DNA from 4 places in the Streptomyces sp. NPDC059080 genome. Region 2 is predicted to be linked to each of the others. Evidence: riboswitches for the same ligand, from Rfam matches in the RefSeq annotation. Region 2 holds a riboswitch; each other region holds the start of a gene.
What was found. Region 2 has a riboswitch for cobalamin ahead of ACFWWQ_RS21540 (cobalamin biosynthesis protein). Riboswitches for the same ligand answer to the same signal wherever they lie in the genome.

Region 1 (3,471 bases), on a different contig from region 2:
GGAGACCGTCGCGGCGTTCCTCGAACGGGAAGTCGCGGGCCACGGTCAGCGCGGCGTCCCACACCAGCATCGCGGCGAGCGACTGGACCATCACGCCGGAGGTGTAGGGGGTGCCGTTCTCGGCGCTGATGACCTTGGCGATCTCCTCGCTGCGGACGGCGAAGGCGTCCTTGATACGGGTGACCACCGCGATCCGCTCGTCCAGTGGGGCGTCGGCCCAGACGCCGGAGTCGAAGGAGGTGCGGGCTGCGGTGACGGCGCGGTCGACGTCGGCGCGGGTGGCGTGCGGGACGCGGCCGATGAGCTGTTCGGTGTGCGGGGAGATCACGTCGAGGGTGTCGGGTCCGGCGGGGTCGACGAATTCACCGCCTATGTAGAGCTTGCCGTGTTCGACGAGGTCGCTCATGGCTGCCGCCTCCCGCGGTCGGCCGCCCCGCCCGGCGTCCGGGGCGGGGTGGGAACTTCCGTCAACTGCCTGCGCGTCGAGCGTGTCCGGCGCCGTCCCGGGCGATCCGCCGGGGCGGCGGACCGGCACTCAAGCAATTCTGACGGCGCGTCAGTTATGGGTCGTTGAACTGATACCACCTCCCGGAGCAGGAGTCCACAGGGTCTCCGGGAACCGGCGGCGGGGCCCGCGCCGCCGCGGCGGTGTGAGGCGTACGCCACGGGGCGGCCGACGGGTCTCGGCGTGACCGCCGCGCCCCGGTGGCGGCCGTACGGCGGTGACCGTCGGGCCCCGTCGGCCGTCGTACCGCGGTGGTCGCCGTCCCGGCGCCGGGTGGGCGTAGCGGGGCGACCGCTAAAATGTGCGGACAACTCCATCTGTGCCCGATCGGGGGAAGCCGGTGAAATTCCGGCGCTGACCCGCAACCGTCAGGGCGGACGTGCGCCGTGGGCGCGGTCCGCACGAGCCGGAACACCCGATGGGGCGCGACAGGCTCCCGCCACCGGCGGGCCGCGTGCAGCGGCCGGACCGGTGGCGGCACCGTCGAGGTATACGGAGCTGAGCCCGGTGCCACCGCGTACGGCCCCGGCCGTCGTGCGGGTGGAGGGCCGAGCGCGGCCGTCCGCCCCGCGACGCCCCGAGCGACCTGACTGAGAGGCACCGACGATGGCCCCCCTGGCCCCTTCCCGCGCCGCCCTGGTGCGCCGCGCCGCCGTGGTGTGCGCCGCGGCGCTCGTGCCGTTCGCGGCGACCGCGCCCGCCGCGTTCGCCGCTCCGACGCCGTCCCCCAAGAAGCTGCCCGCGGGCCTGTACGGCTCCGGCGACCCGCAGTACGACGGCGTGTGGCGGCAGTCGCTGGCGCTGCTCGCCCAGCACACCGTGCAGGTCAAGCCCGCCGCCGCGGCCGTGGACTGGCTGACCGGCCAGCAGTGCGCCGACGGCGCGTTCACCGCGTACCGCGCCGACACCGCGAAGGCATGCGGCGCGTCGACGATGCGGGACACCAACCAGACGGGCGCGGCGGTGCAGGCGCTGGCGGCGCTCGGCGGGCACGGCCGGGCGGTGGACAAGGCGGTGCACTGGCTGACGTCGGTGCAGAACGACGACGGCGGCTGGCCGTCGATGCCGGGGTCGCCCAGCGACGCCAACTCCACCGCGGTGGTCATCGGTGCGCTGGCCGCGGCGGGCGAGGACCCGGCGACGGTGGAGTCGCCGAAGGGGCACACGCCGTACGAGGGGCTGCTGACGTTCCGGCTCGGGTGCGCGGTGAAGCCCGCCGAGCGGGGTGCGTTCACCTTCCAGCTCAAGGGCGCGGCGGCGAACGCGGACGCCTCGGCCGCCGCGGCGACCGGCGCGCTCGGCAAGGGCTTCGTCGTCCCGGCGGCGGGCAAGGACGCCGACGCCCCGGTGGCCGCGCCCGACTGCGGCGACGGGAAGAAGGAGCCGACCGGGGCGGATGCGGCCGCGCTGCGGTCCGCCGCGTCGGGCGCGAGCGCGTACCTGGTGAAGGAGATGGACGCGCACGGGCAGCATCTGATGTCGGCGATGCCGGGCGCGAAGCCGCAGCCGGACGTCGGGAACACCGCGGACGCGGTGGTGGCGCTGGCCGCCGGCGGGCACGGCGCGGCGGCGGCCAAGCCGCTGGCGTGGCTGGAGAAGAACGGCCCGGCGTGGGCGAAGCAGGCCGGTCCGGCGGCGTACGCGCAGCTGGTGCTGGCGGCGCACGCCACGGGCACCGACCCGCGGGACTTCGGCGGTACGGATCTGGTGGCCGCGCTGAACGCGACGGGCCCGAAGCCGTCCGACGCCGCAAAGAAGGCGGTGCCGAAGGAGAAGGGCACCGGCTCGATCAGCGCCTGGTGGCTGGTGCCGGTGGGGCTCGCCGCGGGTGCCGGTATCGGGTTCCTGCTGAGCGGCCGCCGGAAGCGCGGGCAGTGATGCGGCGGTCGCGGTGGGCCGGTGCGCTGGCGCTGGCCGGAGCGGTGACGGCGCTGGGCGCGGGCCCGGCGCAGGCGCAGGAGTACCGGTACTGGTCGTTCTGGGATGGCGCGGGCGGCACGTGGGCGTACGCGACGCAGGGCCCGGCGACGCTGCGGCCCGCGGACGGTGCGGTGGCCGGTTTCCGGTTCACGGTCAGCGCGGAGTCGTCGGCGGTGGACCGGCCGCGGGCGGCAGCCGATTTCGGGAAGCTGTGCTCCGGTACGCCGCAGAAGTCCGGGACGAAGCGGGTCGGCGTCGTCGTCGACTTCGGGTCGGCGGCGGACGCACCGGGCGGTGAGCGGCCACCGCGGGAGCGGACGGCGTGTGCGCGGGTGCCCGAGGACGCGTCGGCCGGTGAGGCGCTGGCCGCGGTGGCGAAGCCGCTGCGGTACGACGCGCAGGGGCTGTTGTGCGGGGTCGCCGGGTATCCGGAGGCGGGGTGCGCGGAGCAGGTGAGCGGTTCGGGTAGGTCCGAGCCGAAGGCTTCGGGGAAGCCGTCGGCCGGGGCGGACGGCGGCGGGCCGTCGGCGGGGCTGCTCGGTGGCGGCGCGGCGGTCGTGGTGCTGGGAGCGGCGGCGGTGTGGCAGGCCCGTCGCCGTCGCGGATGAGGGCGTCGCAGGCCACCCGGAGCACGGCGCTGCACGCGGGCGCCTGGTGGCTGTGGGCGCTGGGGCTGGCCGCGGCGGCGTCGCGGACGACCAATCCGTTGCTGCTGGGGCTGCTGATCGCGGTGGCCGGTTATGTCGTGGCGGCGCGGCGCACGGATGCGCCGTGGGCCCGTTCGTACGGCGCGTTCGTGAAGCTGGGGCTGCTGGTGCTGGGCATCCGGCTGGTGTTCGCGTTCGTGCTGGGGTCGCCGGTGCCGGGGACGCACACCCTGGTGACGCTGCCGGAACTGCCGCTGCCCGCGTGGGCGCAGGGCGTCCGGGTGGGTGGCCGGGTCACCGCGGAGGGCATGGTCTTCGCGCTCTACGACGGGCTGAAGCTCGCCACCCTGCTGATCTGTGTGGGCGCCGCGAACGCGCTGGCCAGCCCGGCGCGGCTGC
Region 2 (3,471 bases):
CACATCGGCGCCGTGCGGCGGCGCCACCACGCTCTCGCGGACCGCGCCGCGCAGCGACACCCGCAGCCCGTCCTCCTCGTCGATGCCCAGACCGTGCGCGAACGGCAGCACGCCCAGCGACGGCCGCCCGGTCAGCTCCCGCAGCATGTCCAGGCCCGGCTCCAGCAGCGCCACATCGCCGCGGAACTTGTTGACGAGATACCCGGCGACCAGCGCCTGGTCCTCCTTCGACAGCAGCGCCGTCGTCCCGAAGAACGACGCGAACACGCCGCCCCGGTCGATGTCGCCGACCACCACCACCGGCAGCCGCCCGGCCCGCGCGATGCCCATGTTGACGATGTCGGTCCGCCGCAGATTGATCTCCGCCGGGGAGCCCGCGCCCTCACAGATCACCACGTCATGGGCGCGCCGCAGCTCCGCCAGACAGTCGGTGACGGTGGCCAGCAACTCCGCGCGCCCACCGGGCCGCGCCCCGCTCCCGGGGCGCCCGAAGTACCCCTGCGCGCTCATCTCGCCGACCGGTTTGCCGAGCAGCACCACCTGGCTGCTGCGGTCCCCGCCGGGCTTGAGCAGCACCGGGTTCATCAGCGCGGACGGCTCCACCCGGGCTGCCGCCGCCTGCATCGCCTGCGCCCGGCCGATCTCCGCGCCGTCCCGCGTCACGAACGAGTTCAGCGACATGTTCTGCGCCTTGAACGGCGCGACGTTCACGCCCTGCCGCACCAGCCAGCGGCAGATCCCCGCGGTCACCACGCTCTTGCCCGCGTCGGAGGTGGTCCCCGCGATCAGCAGCCCGCCGCCCGTCACCGGATCCTGCCCTTCCGCCGGGCGAGGGCCGGGCGCACCGCGCCCGCCAGCAGCCGCCCGGCCACCGTCGTCGTCAACGCCAGCACGCTCACCCGGCGCGAGAGCCGCACCGCCCGCGCGATGTCCTCCGTCGCCACCGGCCGCCCCGCTCCGTTCAGCCGCGGCCGGTGCTCGATACGCCCGCCGTATGCCAGCGTCCCGCCGAGCCGTACGCCCAGCGCCCCCGCGAACGCGGCCTCCACCGGGCCCGCGTTGGGACTCGGATGCGCTCCGCCGTCGCGCCGCCAGGCCCGCGCGGCGCCGCGCCGGTCCGGGGCGGCGAGCACGGTGAGCGCGGCGGTCAGCCGGGAGCCGGGCCACCCGGCCACATCGTCCAGCCGCGCCGACGCCCAGCCGAACCGGCGGTGGCGGGGCGACTTGTGACCCACCATCGCGTCGAGGGTGTTCACCGCCCGGAACGCCACCAGGCCCGGGACACCGCCGACGGCGCCCCACACCAGCGCGCCCACCACGGCGTCCGAGGTGTTCTCCGCGACCGACTCGACGACCGCCCGCGCCATCTGCGGCCCGTCCAGCGCCTGCGGGTCCCGGCCGCACAGATGCGGCAGCCGCCGCCGCGCCCCCGCCAGGTCCCCGGCGGCCAGCGCCTCGCCGACGGCCCGCGCCTCCCGGCCCAGCGAGGTGCCGCCCAGCACCGACCAGACGGTCGCGGCGGTCAGCGCGGTGGCGGCGGCGGTACGGGCGGGGGAGGGGACGGGCGCGGGGCCGCGCACCGCGCGCCGCAGCAGGGCGGCACCGGCGGTGGCACCGCCCGCGCAGAACAGGGCGTGCACGGCGCCGTGGCCGCGGTGGTCGCGCCAGAGCCGGGCCTCGACGGCCGCCGCGGCGCGCCCGAAGGCGGCCACCGGATGGCCGCGCCGCGGGTCGGCGGCGAGCAGATCACCGAGAAAGCCCAGGGCCGCACCGCACGCGTAGGTGGCGTGTTCGGCACGCATCGGATCAGACCGCCGTCACGCCTCGACGGATCACCGAAGACACACGGGAGACTCTGAACGGGCTGCCAGGCATGGCGATATGTCCTCACTCAGGGTCCGCGCCCTGGTTCGACGTGACGGCGACAGGAGTCTCCTGGCTCCCCGGATCGGCGTTTCCTCCGGCCTTCCAGCCCTGGCGTGCGCCCGTCGGGCGTGCACGAGGCGGACCGTGACCTTCGTCGGAGGAACGCTCCCCGGTGACAGTGGCGGGACCGCGCCGGATTCGCACCGGACTTCCTCTGCTGTCGCCGATTGGCGTGGGAAGTCCACCACGCCCCGCCAACCCCGTCAACTCGCCCGTGACCTGCGACGCCGCGGTACCGCACGGCCTGTGGCGCACACCACAGGCCCCGTACGACGCACGGCGCCCGGCCACCGCGGAACTGCGGTGACCGGGCGCCGTGCGCGCGCTGCCGGACGGGTCAGGCGGCGACGATCAGATAGATGCCGTACGCCACCGCGGCCGCGCAGACCGCGTACGCGGCGAGGCCGCCGATCCGCGCGCCGGTGCTCGGGGCGCCCGCCGTGGCGGCCGCGCCCTCCTGCCGGGTACGGGCCGTGCCGACGATGCCGACCGTGAACAGGCCCACGATCCCGACCGTCACCACCAGGGTGACGCCGAAGACCTGGCCGAGAGCTGCCCAGTCGATGCTCATGCTGCGGTTCCTCAGAGTCGGGCGGTCAGCCGGCGGCTGTCGCGGTCGTGGCGCGCGGGGCGCTCGCGGCGTGGGCGGCCTCCGCGCCCTCGGCGGGCACGAGCGTCCCGGCCGGGGGAGGGGTGACCGTCTGGAGAGCCACGGTGACCACACCGGGCGGCTCCGTGGCCTCGGCCTCGTTGACGTTGGTGTGGTCGATGGGCTTGCGGCGGGAGGCGGCCCAGATGGCGCCGCAGATGCCGAGCGCGAGGACGGCGACGGCGGTGATGCCCCAGTCGCCCTGGCCGGCCAGGAGCGCGGCACCGGCGGAGACCAGGCCCGCGGCCGGCAGCGTCAGGCACCAGGCGACGACCATCCGCACCGCCGTCGACCAGCGCACCACGCCGCCCTTGCGGCCCAGACCCGAACCCATCACCGCACCCGAGCAGACCTGGGTGGTGGAGAGCGCGAAGCCGAGGTGGGAGGAGGCCAGGATGGTGGCCGCGGCGCTGGTCTGGGCGGCGAAGCCCTGCGGCGGCTGGATGTCGGTGATGCCCTTGCCCATCGTGCGGATGATCCGCCAGCCGCCCAGGTACGTGCCGAGGGCGATGGCCAGACCGGCCGAGGCGATGACCCACAGCGGCGGGTCGGCGTGCGGGGCGACCACACCGCCGGTGATCAGCGCGAGGGTGATCACGCCCATCGTCTTCTGCGCGTCGTTGGTGCCGTGCGCCAGCGAGACCAGCGCCGCCGAGGCGATCTGCCCGGCGCGGTACCCCTTGGCCGTCTCCTGCTCGTCACGGCCCCGGGACAGCCGGTACGTCAGCCGGGTCGCGGCCATCGACGCGATACCGGCGACCACCGGGGCGGCCACGGCCGGGATGAGGACCTTCATCACCACGGCGCCGCCGTGCACACCGTTGGTGCCCACGGACACCAGCGTGGCGCCGATCAGACCGCCGAACAGGGCGTGGGAGGAGCTGGAGGGGAGGCCG
Region 3 (3,471 bases), on a different contig from region 2:
AGAGGTTGGAGACCTGCGGCTCGATGCACTCGTAGACGCCCGCGATGGAGGCGATCGTCGCGGTCGGGGCGATGGCCAGCAGCAGCGAGTTGCGCATACCGGTCTCGGCGACGCGGGCGCGCAGCGCGGCCCAGCGGTCCGCCCAGAGCGGCTCGGCGTCCGGGTAGTGGTCGGGGTGGAGCACTCCGCGGGCGGTACGGGTCGCCGACCACGCCTGGTGCGGGCCGTGCCGCTCGGCGAGGTCCGCGGACGCCTCGTACGCCGCGAGCATGATCCGCTCGGAGATCCGGGTGGACAGCGCACGCGCCTCGGGCGAGTCGAACGGCAGCCGCAGCCGGAAGAAGACGTCCTGGAGGCCCATCAGGCCCAGACCCACCGGCCGCCAGCGGGAGTTGGAGGCCGCCGCCTGCTCGGTCGGGTAGAAGTTGATGTCCACCACGCGGTCGAGGAAGGTGACGGCGGTGCGGACGGTGGCGTCCAGCCGCTCCCAGTCCATCGCGTCCTCCCACCCGGCGGCGGGGTCGCCGAGGTGTGCCGCGAGATTGACCGAACCGAGGTTGCAGACCGCGGTCTCGCCGTCGTCGGTGACCTCCAGGATCTCCGTGCAGAGGTTGGAGGAGTGGACGACCTTGCCGGGCTCGGCGGTCTGGTTGGCGGTGCGGTTGGCGTGGTCCTTGAAGGTCATCCAGCCGTTGCCGGTCTGCGCCAGCGTCCGCATCATCCGGGAGTACAGCACCCGCGCCGGGACCTGCTTGGTGGCGCGGCCCTCGGCCTCCGCCGTGCGGTACGCGGCGTCGAACTCGTCGCCCCACAGGTCGACCAGCTCCGGCGCGTCCGAGGGGGAGAACAGCGACCAGTCGGCGTCGGCCTCGACGCGGCGCATGAACTCGTCGGGGATCCAGTGCGCGATGTTCAGGTTGTGGGTACGCCGCGCCTCCTCGCCGGTGTTGTCGCGCAGCTCCAGGAACTCCTCGATGTCCGCGTGCCAGGTCTCCAGGTAGACGCAGGCGGCGCCCTTGCGGCGCCCGCCCTGGTTGACCGCCGCGACCGAGGCGTCCAGCGTCCGCAGGAACGGCACGATGCCGTTGGAGTGCCCGTTGGTGCCGCGGATCAGCGAACCGCGGGCCCGGATACGGGAGTACGAGAGGCCGATGCCACCGGCGTGCTTGGAGAGCCGGGCGACCTGGTGGTAGCGGTCGTAGATCGAATCCAGCTCGTCCAGCGGCGAGTCCAGCAGATAGCAGGACGACATCTGCGGGTGGCGGGTGCCGGAGTTGAAGAGGGTGGGGGAGGAGGGCAGGTACGACAGCGAGCTGGTCAGACGGTACAGCTCGGCGACGTCGGCCAGTGCCCGCGCCGAGTCGTCCTCGGCCAGACCGCAGGCGACCCGGAGCAGGAAGTGCTGCGGGGTCTCGATGACCTGCCGGGTGGTGGGGTGGCGCAGCAGGTAGCGGGAGTGGACGGTGCGCAGCCCGAAGTAGCCGAACCGGTCGTCGGCGCCGTCGGCCAGCGCCCGGGTGACGAGGGCGTCCAGCTCCGCGGCGTGGGTGGCGACGAACGCGGCGGTGGAGTCGGCGATCAGGCCCTCGCGGTGGCCGGTGGCGACCGACGCGGAGAACGAGACGGCGCCCTCGCGCGCGGCCTCCTCGGCGATGGCGAGGGTGAGCAGCCGCGCGGCGAGCTTGGAGTACTGCGGCTCGTCGCCGATCAGACCGGCGGCGGCGTCGATCGCCAGCTCCCGCAGCCCGGCCTCGTCGGAGCCGGGGTGGCGGCCGCGGAGCGCGGCGGCGGCGATCTTGCCGGGGTCGGTGGCCGTCAGGTCGGCGGTCAGCTCGGTCAGGGTGCGCAGCAGGGCGGTGCCGGGCGGGTCCTGGCCGGGGGCGTCGGCGGGGAACGTGGCCGTCTCAAGCGCTGCGGCCTCGGCGTCGGTCGCGGACTGCGGTGGCGCGGTGGTCACGTGGTGCTCTCCCTCACTCGGCGGGGCCGGAGGGAGGCGCGACGGACGGTCCACGGCGGGCGGCGGCGCCCGGCGGCACACAGGGGCGCTCGGGCGCGCGGAGACCCGCGCGGCGTCCACCGGCCCATCCCTCGGGGCCCGGACATCTCGACGTCCGGGCCAGGGCGGCGCGGACGTACCATCGGCAGGTCTTCGGACTCACGGGGCGCACGCCAGTCAGGCGATATCGGAGGATATCTGCGCTCTCGTACACCATTGCGGGACAGTTCCGGACTCACACCGGATTCCCCTGCGGCGACAGCGAGGATGAGCATACATGTGGTGGTGGGCTCTTGGGCGCACCCCCATATCTAGTGCGGTGTGGTGAGCGAGGGGTGGCTGTCAGTGGTCTCGGGTCGGCCGAGCCGTGCCACGACTGGGCGAGCGGGCCTCCGCCCCCGACAACAGGCCGCCGCATCCCGAAAGGGACACGGCGGCCTGCGGGGAGAGGTCGCGTCCGCGACGTCAGCGCCCCGCCGGAACGTCCGCCGTCGCGGGCGGCAGGTCCGGGGTGACGCCCTTGTCGTCGACGTCCGCGGTGTAGTCGCCGGGGCTGGTCTCGTCGGTGCCGTCGGGGGCCTTGAGGGCGCGCAGGACGACGGTCAGGACGACCGTCACCACGACGTTGAGGACGAACGCCGTCAGGCCGATGTAGCCGATCTGGCCGATGCCGGGGATCTCCGCGCTGGAGCCGCCGAAGTGGGCCTGCGCCGGGCTCGCCACGCCGTAGGCGGCGAGCGTGCCGTATACCATGCCGACGGCCCAGCCGGCCAGCAGCGCCCAGCGGTGGAACCACCGGGTGAACAGGCCGCCGACCAGTGACGGCATGGTCTGCAGGATCCAGATGCCGCCCAGCAGCTGGAAGTTGATCGCCACGGTCTTGTCCATGCTGAGGACGAAGACCAGCGCGCCGACCTTCACCAGCAGCGACACCAGCTTGGCGACCTTGTGCTCCTGCTCGGGCGTGGCGCCGGGCCGCAGGAAGTCCTTGTAGACGTTGCGGGTGAAGAGGTTCGCCGCGGCGATGGACATGATCGCGGCGGGCACCAGCGCGCCGATGCCGATCGCGGCGAACGCCACGCCGGAGAACCAGCTCGGGAACATGTCCTCGAAGAGCTGCGGGATGGCGAGTTGGGCGTTGCCGTGGGTCTCCGTGCCCGCCTTGATCGCCATGAAGCCGAGCAGTGCGAGGAAGCCCAGCATCAGCGAGTACAGCGGCAGGATCGTGGTGTTGCGGCGGATCACGTTACGGCTGCGGGAGGAGAGCGTCGCGGTGATCGAGTGCGGATACATGAACAGCGCGAGCGCCGAGCCGAGCGCCAACGTGGCGTACGCCCACTGGCTGTTCGGGCCACTCGCCAGCTCACCGCGCGGTTTACCGGTCGGGCCCGGTTCGGCGAACGCCTTGCCCGCCGCGTGGAAGATCGCGTCGAAACCGCCGAGCTTGATCGGGATGTAGATGATCGCGACGGCGA
Region 4 (3,471 bases), on a different contig from region 2:
GACCGTCGCGGATCTGGGCGTCCTTGACCTCGCAGAGCCAGCCGTCGACGTGCAGCAGGAAGTCGTCGAAGCCGTCGTCGTCGGGGCGGTCCGCAAGGCCCAGGTCGTGGTCGAGCCTGGCGGCCTGGATGAGGGTCCAGATCTGGGCGCGGATCGCCGGGAGCTTCGCCGGGTCCATGGCGCTGATCTGCGCGTATTCGTCGAGGAGTTGTTCCAGGCGGGCGATGTCGCCGTACGAGTCGGCGCGCGCCATCGGCGGGACGAGGTGGTCGACGAGGGTGGCGTGGACGCGGCGCTTGGCCTGGGTGCCCTCGCCGGGGTCGTTGACGAGGAACGGGTAGATGAGGGGGAGATCACCGAGGGCGGCGTCGGGGCCGCAGGCGGCGGAGAGGCCCGCGTTCTTGCCGGGCAGCCACTCCAGGTTGCCGTGCTTACCGAGGTGGATCATGGCGTCGGCGCCGAACCCGCCGTCGTCGGCGGAGGCGGCGATCCAGCGGTAGGCGGCCAGGTAGTGGTGGGACGGCGGCAGATCGGGGTCGTGGTAGATCGCGATCGGGTTCTCGCCGAAGCCGCGCGGCGGCTGGATGAGGATCAGCAGATTGCCGCGGCGCAGGGCGGCGAGGACGATGTCGCCCTCCGGGTCGCGGCCCGGCTTGTCCGCGTGGCTGCGGTCGAGGAACATCTCGCCGGGCGGCGGGCCCCAGTGCGCCTCGACGGTGTTGCGCAGCTCCTGCGGGAGCGTGGCGTACCAGCGCTTGTAGTCGGCGGCGGGGATGCGGACGGGGTTACGGGCGAGCTGTTCCTCCGTCAGCCACTCCTGGTCGTGGCCGCCCGCGTCGATGAGGGCGTAGATCAGCTCGTCGCCGTCACCGGAAGCCAGACCCGGGACCTCCTCGTCGCCGAAGTCGTAACCCTCGTCGCGCAGGCGGCGCAGGAGGGCGACGGCGGAGGCGGGGGTGTCGAGGCCGACGGCGTTGCCGATGCGGGAGTGCTTGGTGGGGTACGCGGAGAGGACCAGCGCCAGCTTCTTGTCCTGGGCCGGGATGTGGCGCAGGCGGGCGTGGCGGACGGCGATCCCGGCGACGCGGGCGGCGCGCTCGGGGTCGGCGGCGTACGTCGGCAGGCCGTCCTCGTCGATCTCCTTGAAGGAGAACGGGACGGTGATCAGGCGGCCGTCGAACTCGGGGACGGCGATCTGGGTGGCGGCGTCCAGCGGGGAGAGGCCCTCGTCGTTCTCCTCCCAGGCGGCGCGGTTACCTGTCAGGCAGAGTGCCTGAAGGATCGGCACGTCCAGGGCGGCGAGCGCGCCCGCGTCCCAGGACTCGTCGTCGCCACCGGCGGACGCCTCGGCCGGCTTGGTGCCGCCCGCGGCGAGGACGGTGGTGACGATGGCGTCGGCCGGGCGCAGCGCGTCGATCAGCTCCGGCTCGGGCGCCCGCAGCGAGGCGACGAAGAGCGGCAGCGGGCGGCCCCCGGCCTCCTCGATCTTGGTGCACAGCGCGTCGACGAAGCCGGTGTTGCCGCTCATGTGGTGGGCGCGGTAGTAGAGCACCGGGATGAGCGGGCCGTCGATGTCCTTACGGGCCGTGGGCCGCTCCAGCTCGCCCCAGGTCGGCGCGGGCTGCGGCGGTGCGAAGCCGTGGCCGGTCAGCAGGACGGTGTCGGAGAGGAAACGGGCGAGGCGGCCGAGGTTCTCGGGCCCGCCGTGCGCAAGGTAGGCGTGCGCCTCGGCGGCGGTGCCGACCGGGACGGTGGACGCCTCCATCAGCTGGGCGTCCGGGGCTTGTTCGCCGGTGAGGACGACGACGGGGCGGTGCTGGTCCTCGGCGAGGAGGAGGTCCAGCCCCTCCTCCCAGGCGCGGATGCCGCCGAGGAGGCGGACCACGACGAGGTCGACGCCGTCGAGCAGCGCGGGGAGTTCGGCGAGGTCGAGCCGGGCCGGGTTGGCGAGCCGGAACGGCACGGGGCCGCCGGCGGCTCGGGCGCTGAGGAGATCGGTGTCGGAGGTCGACAGCAGCAGAAGCATGCGAGCGCAGAGCCTTCCTCGGGGTATCCGCGCCCCGGGTGGTTCGTTGGACGGCGGGAGTTCCTGACTCACCCGGCAGGTGCCGGGCTCACAGTGGCGGGACCGCGCCGGACTCTCACCGGGCTTCCTCCCATGTCGCCGTCTCCGGCGTCGGCGGGCCGGACGACCCACCGGAGTGAATGGTAAGGGCTGATGCGCTGGCAGGGGAGGGGGGCTTGGGGTCGGGGAGCGGGTGGCGGGCCCAGGCCGGGCCCCGGCCCCTGCGGGGTGCCCGTACGGGATCGCGGGCGCCCCTCCCCGTGGCCCGTACGTGGCCCGTACGTGGCCCGGCTCGCCGTGGCCGTCCGGGGCGACGTCGGTATGCTCGCGGCCATGCCGCCCTCCCCCTCGAACCGGCCCCCCGGGGCCCAGCCGCCGCTGCGCGAGCGCGGTGACGCCTGCCCGGGAGCGCTGCGACCGCACGCGGCGGCGGACGGTGCGCTGGCCCGCGTACGGGTGCCCGCCGGGGAGTTGACGGCACGTCAGGCAATGGCGTTGGCGGACGCGGCGGAGCGGTTCGGGGACGGGGAACTCTCCCTCACCTCGCGCGGGAACGTGGAGTTGCGCGGCCTCGGCGACGGCTGCGGCGACGACCTGGCCGCCCTGCTGGCCGACGCCGGGCTGCTGCCCTCCGTACGCCATGAGCGCGTCCGCAACCTCATCGCCTCACCGCTCGCCGGAATCGACGGACGCGCCCCCGCCGACGTGCGGCGGTGGGCCCGTGAGCTGGACGAACTGCTCTGCGGGCAGGAGTGGACGGCGCGGCTTTCGGGCCGCTTCCTCTTCGTGCTGGACGACGGCCGGGGCGATGTGGCGGGCCTCGGCGGGGATGTGACCTTGGTCGCAGAAGCCGCAGAAGCCGTCGCAGAAGTTGCAGAAATTGCAGAAGTCTTCGCAGAAGCCGCAGAAGTTGCAGAAGTTGCAGAAGTTGCAGAACCGGGGGCGTCCGCTCTCCTCTTCCTCGGCGGCCCTGGTGGCCCCGGTGGCCCTGGTGGCTCCGGCGGCCCTGGTGGCTCCGGCGGCCCCGGCGACCCCGGTGGCCCCGACAGCCCCGACAGCCCCGACAGCCCCGACGACGGTGTCGGGCCGGCCCTACGGATCCCCGCCGCCCACGCCGCCCGGGCCGCGCTCGCCGCCGCCCGGGTCTTCCTCGACGCCGTCGACGCGAGCGGCAGCGGCGCCTGGCGGTTCCGGGATCTGCCGGGGGGCGCGGCGCCGACCGTGCGCGCCGTCGGCGAGCGGCTGCGCGCCGACGGGATTTCCGCCGTGTACGTGCCGCCCGGCGACGTCCCGGCCCGGCCGGAGCGCGGCGCGCCCACCCCGGCGCCCGGCCTCGTCGAAGGCCCCGGCGGGCGCCGCGCGCTGAGCGTCCCGGCGCCGCTGGGGCGGCTGACCGGCGCGCAGTG

Region 1: another riboswitch for cobalamin. It lies ahead of ACFWWQ_RS04400 (prenyltransferase/squalene oxidase repeat-containing protein); the one in region 2 lies ahead of ACFWWQ_RS21540 (cobalamin biosynthesis protein).
Region 3: another riboswitch for cobalamin. It lies ahead of ACFWWQ_RS27030 (ribonucleoside-diphosphate reductase subunit alpha); the one in region 2 lies ahead of ACFWWQ_RS21540 (cobalamin biosynthesis protein).
Region 4: another riboswitch for cobalamin. It lies ahead of cobN (cobaltochelatase subunit CobN); the one in region 2 lies ahead of ACFWWQ_RS21540 (cobalamin biosynthesis protein).

Annotation. Positions count from the first base shown of each region.
Region 1 covers NZ_JBHYGX010000004.1:132,921-136,391, reverse strand. The annotation lists gene ACFWWQ_RS04405 (aldehyde dehydrogenase) at 1-406, opposite strand, end outside; cobalamin riboswitch at 803-943, shown strand; gene ACFWWQ_RS04400 (prenyltransferase/squalene oxidase repeat-containing protein) at 1,112-2,383, shown strand; gene ACFWWQ_RS04395 (SCO2322 family protein) at 2,383-3,033, shown strand; gene ACFWWQ_RS04390 (energy-coupling factor transporter transmembrane protein EcfT) at 3,030-3,471, shown strand, end outside.
Region 2 covers NZ_JBHYGX010000029.1:46,275-49,745, reverse strand. The annotation lists gene ACFWWQ_RS21545 (cobyric acid synthase) at 1-807, opposite strand, end outside; gene ACFWWQ_RS21540 (cobalamin biosynthesis protein) at 804-1,802, opposite strand; cobalamin riboswitch at 1,929-2,082, opposite strand; gene ACFWWQ_RS21535 (hypothetical protein) at 2,264-2,497, opposite strand; gene ACFWWQ_RS21530 (anion permease) at 2,523-3,471, opposite strand, start outside.
Region 3 covers NZ_JBHYGX010000052.1:16,372-19,842, reverse strand. The annotation lists gene ACFWWQ_RS27030 (ribonucleoside-diphosphate reductase subunit alpha) at 1-1,957, opposite strand, end outside; cobalamin riboswitch at 2,123-2,292, opposite strand; gene mctP (monocarboxylate uptake permease MctP) at 2,462-3,471, opposite strand, start outside.
Region 4 covers NZ_JBHYGX010000055.1:23,881-27,351, reverse strand. The annotation lists gene cobN (cobaltochelatase subunit CobN) at 1-2,026, opposite strand, end outside; cobalamin riboswitch at 2,063-2,214, opposite strand; gene ACFWWQ_RS27565 (cobalamin biosynthesis protein CobG) at 2,399-3,471, shown strand, end outside.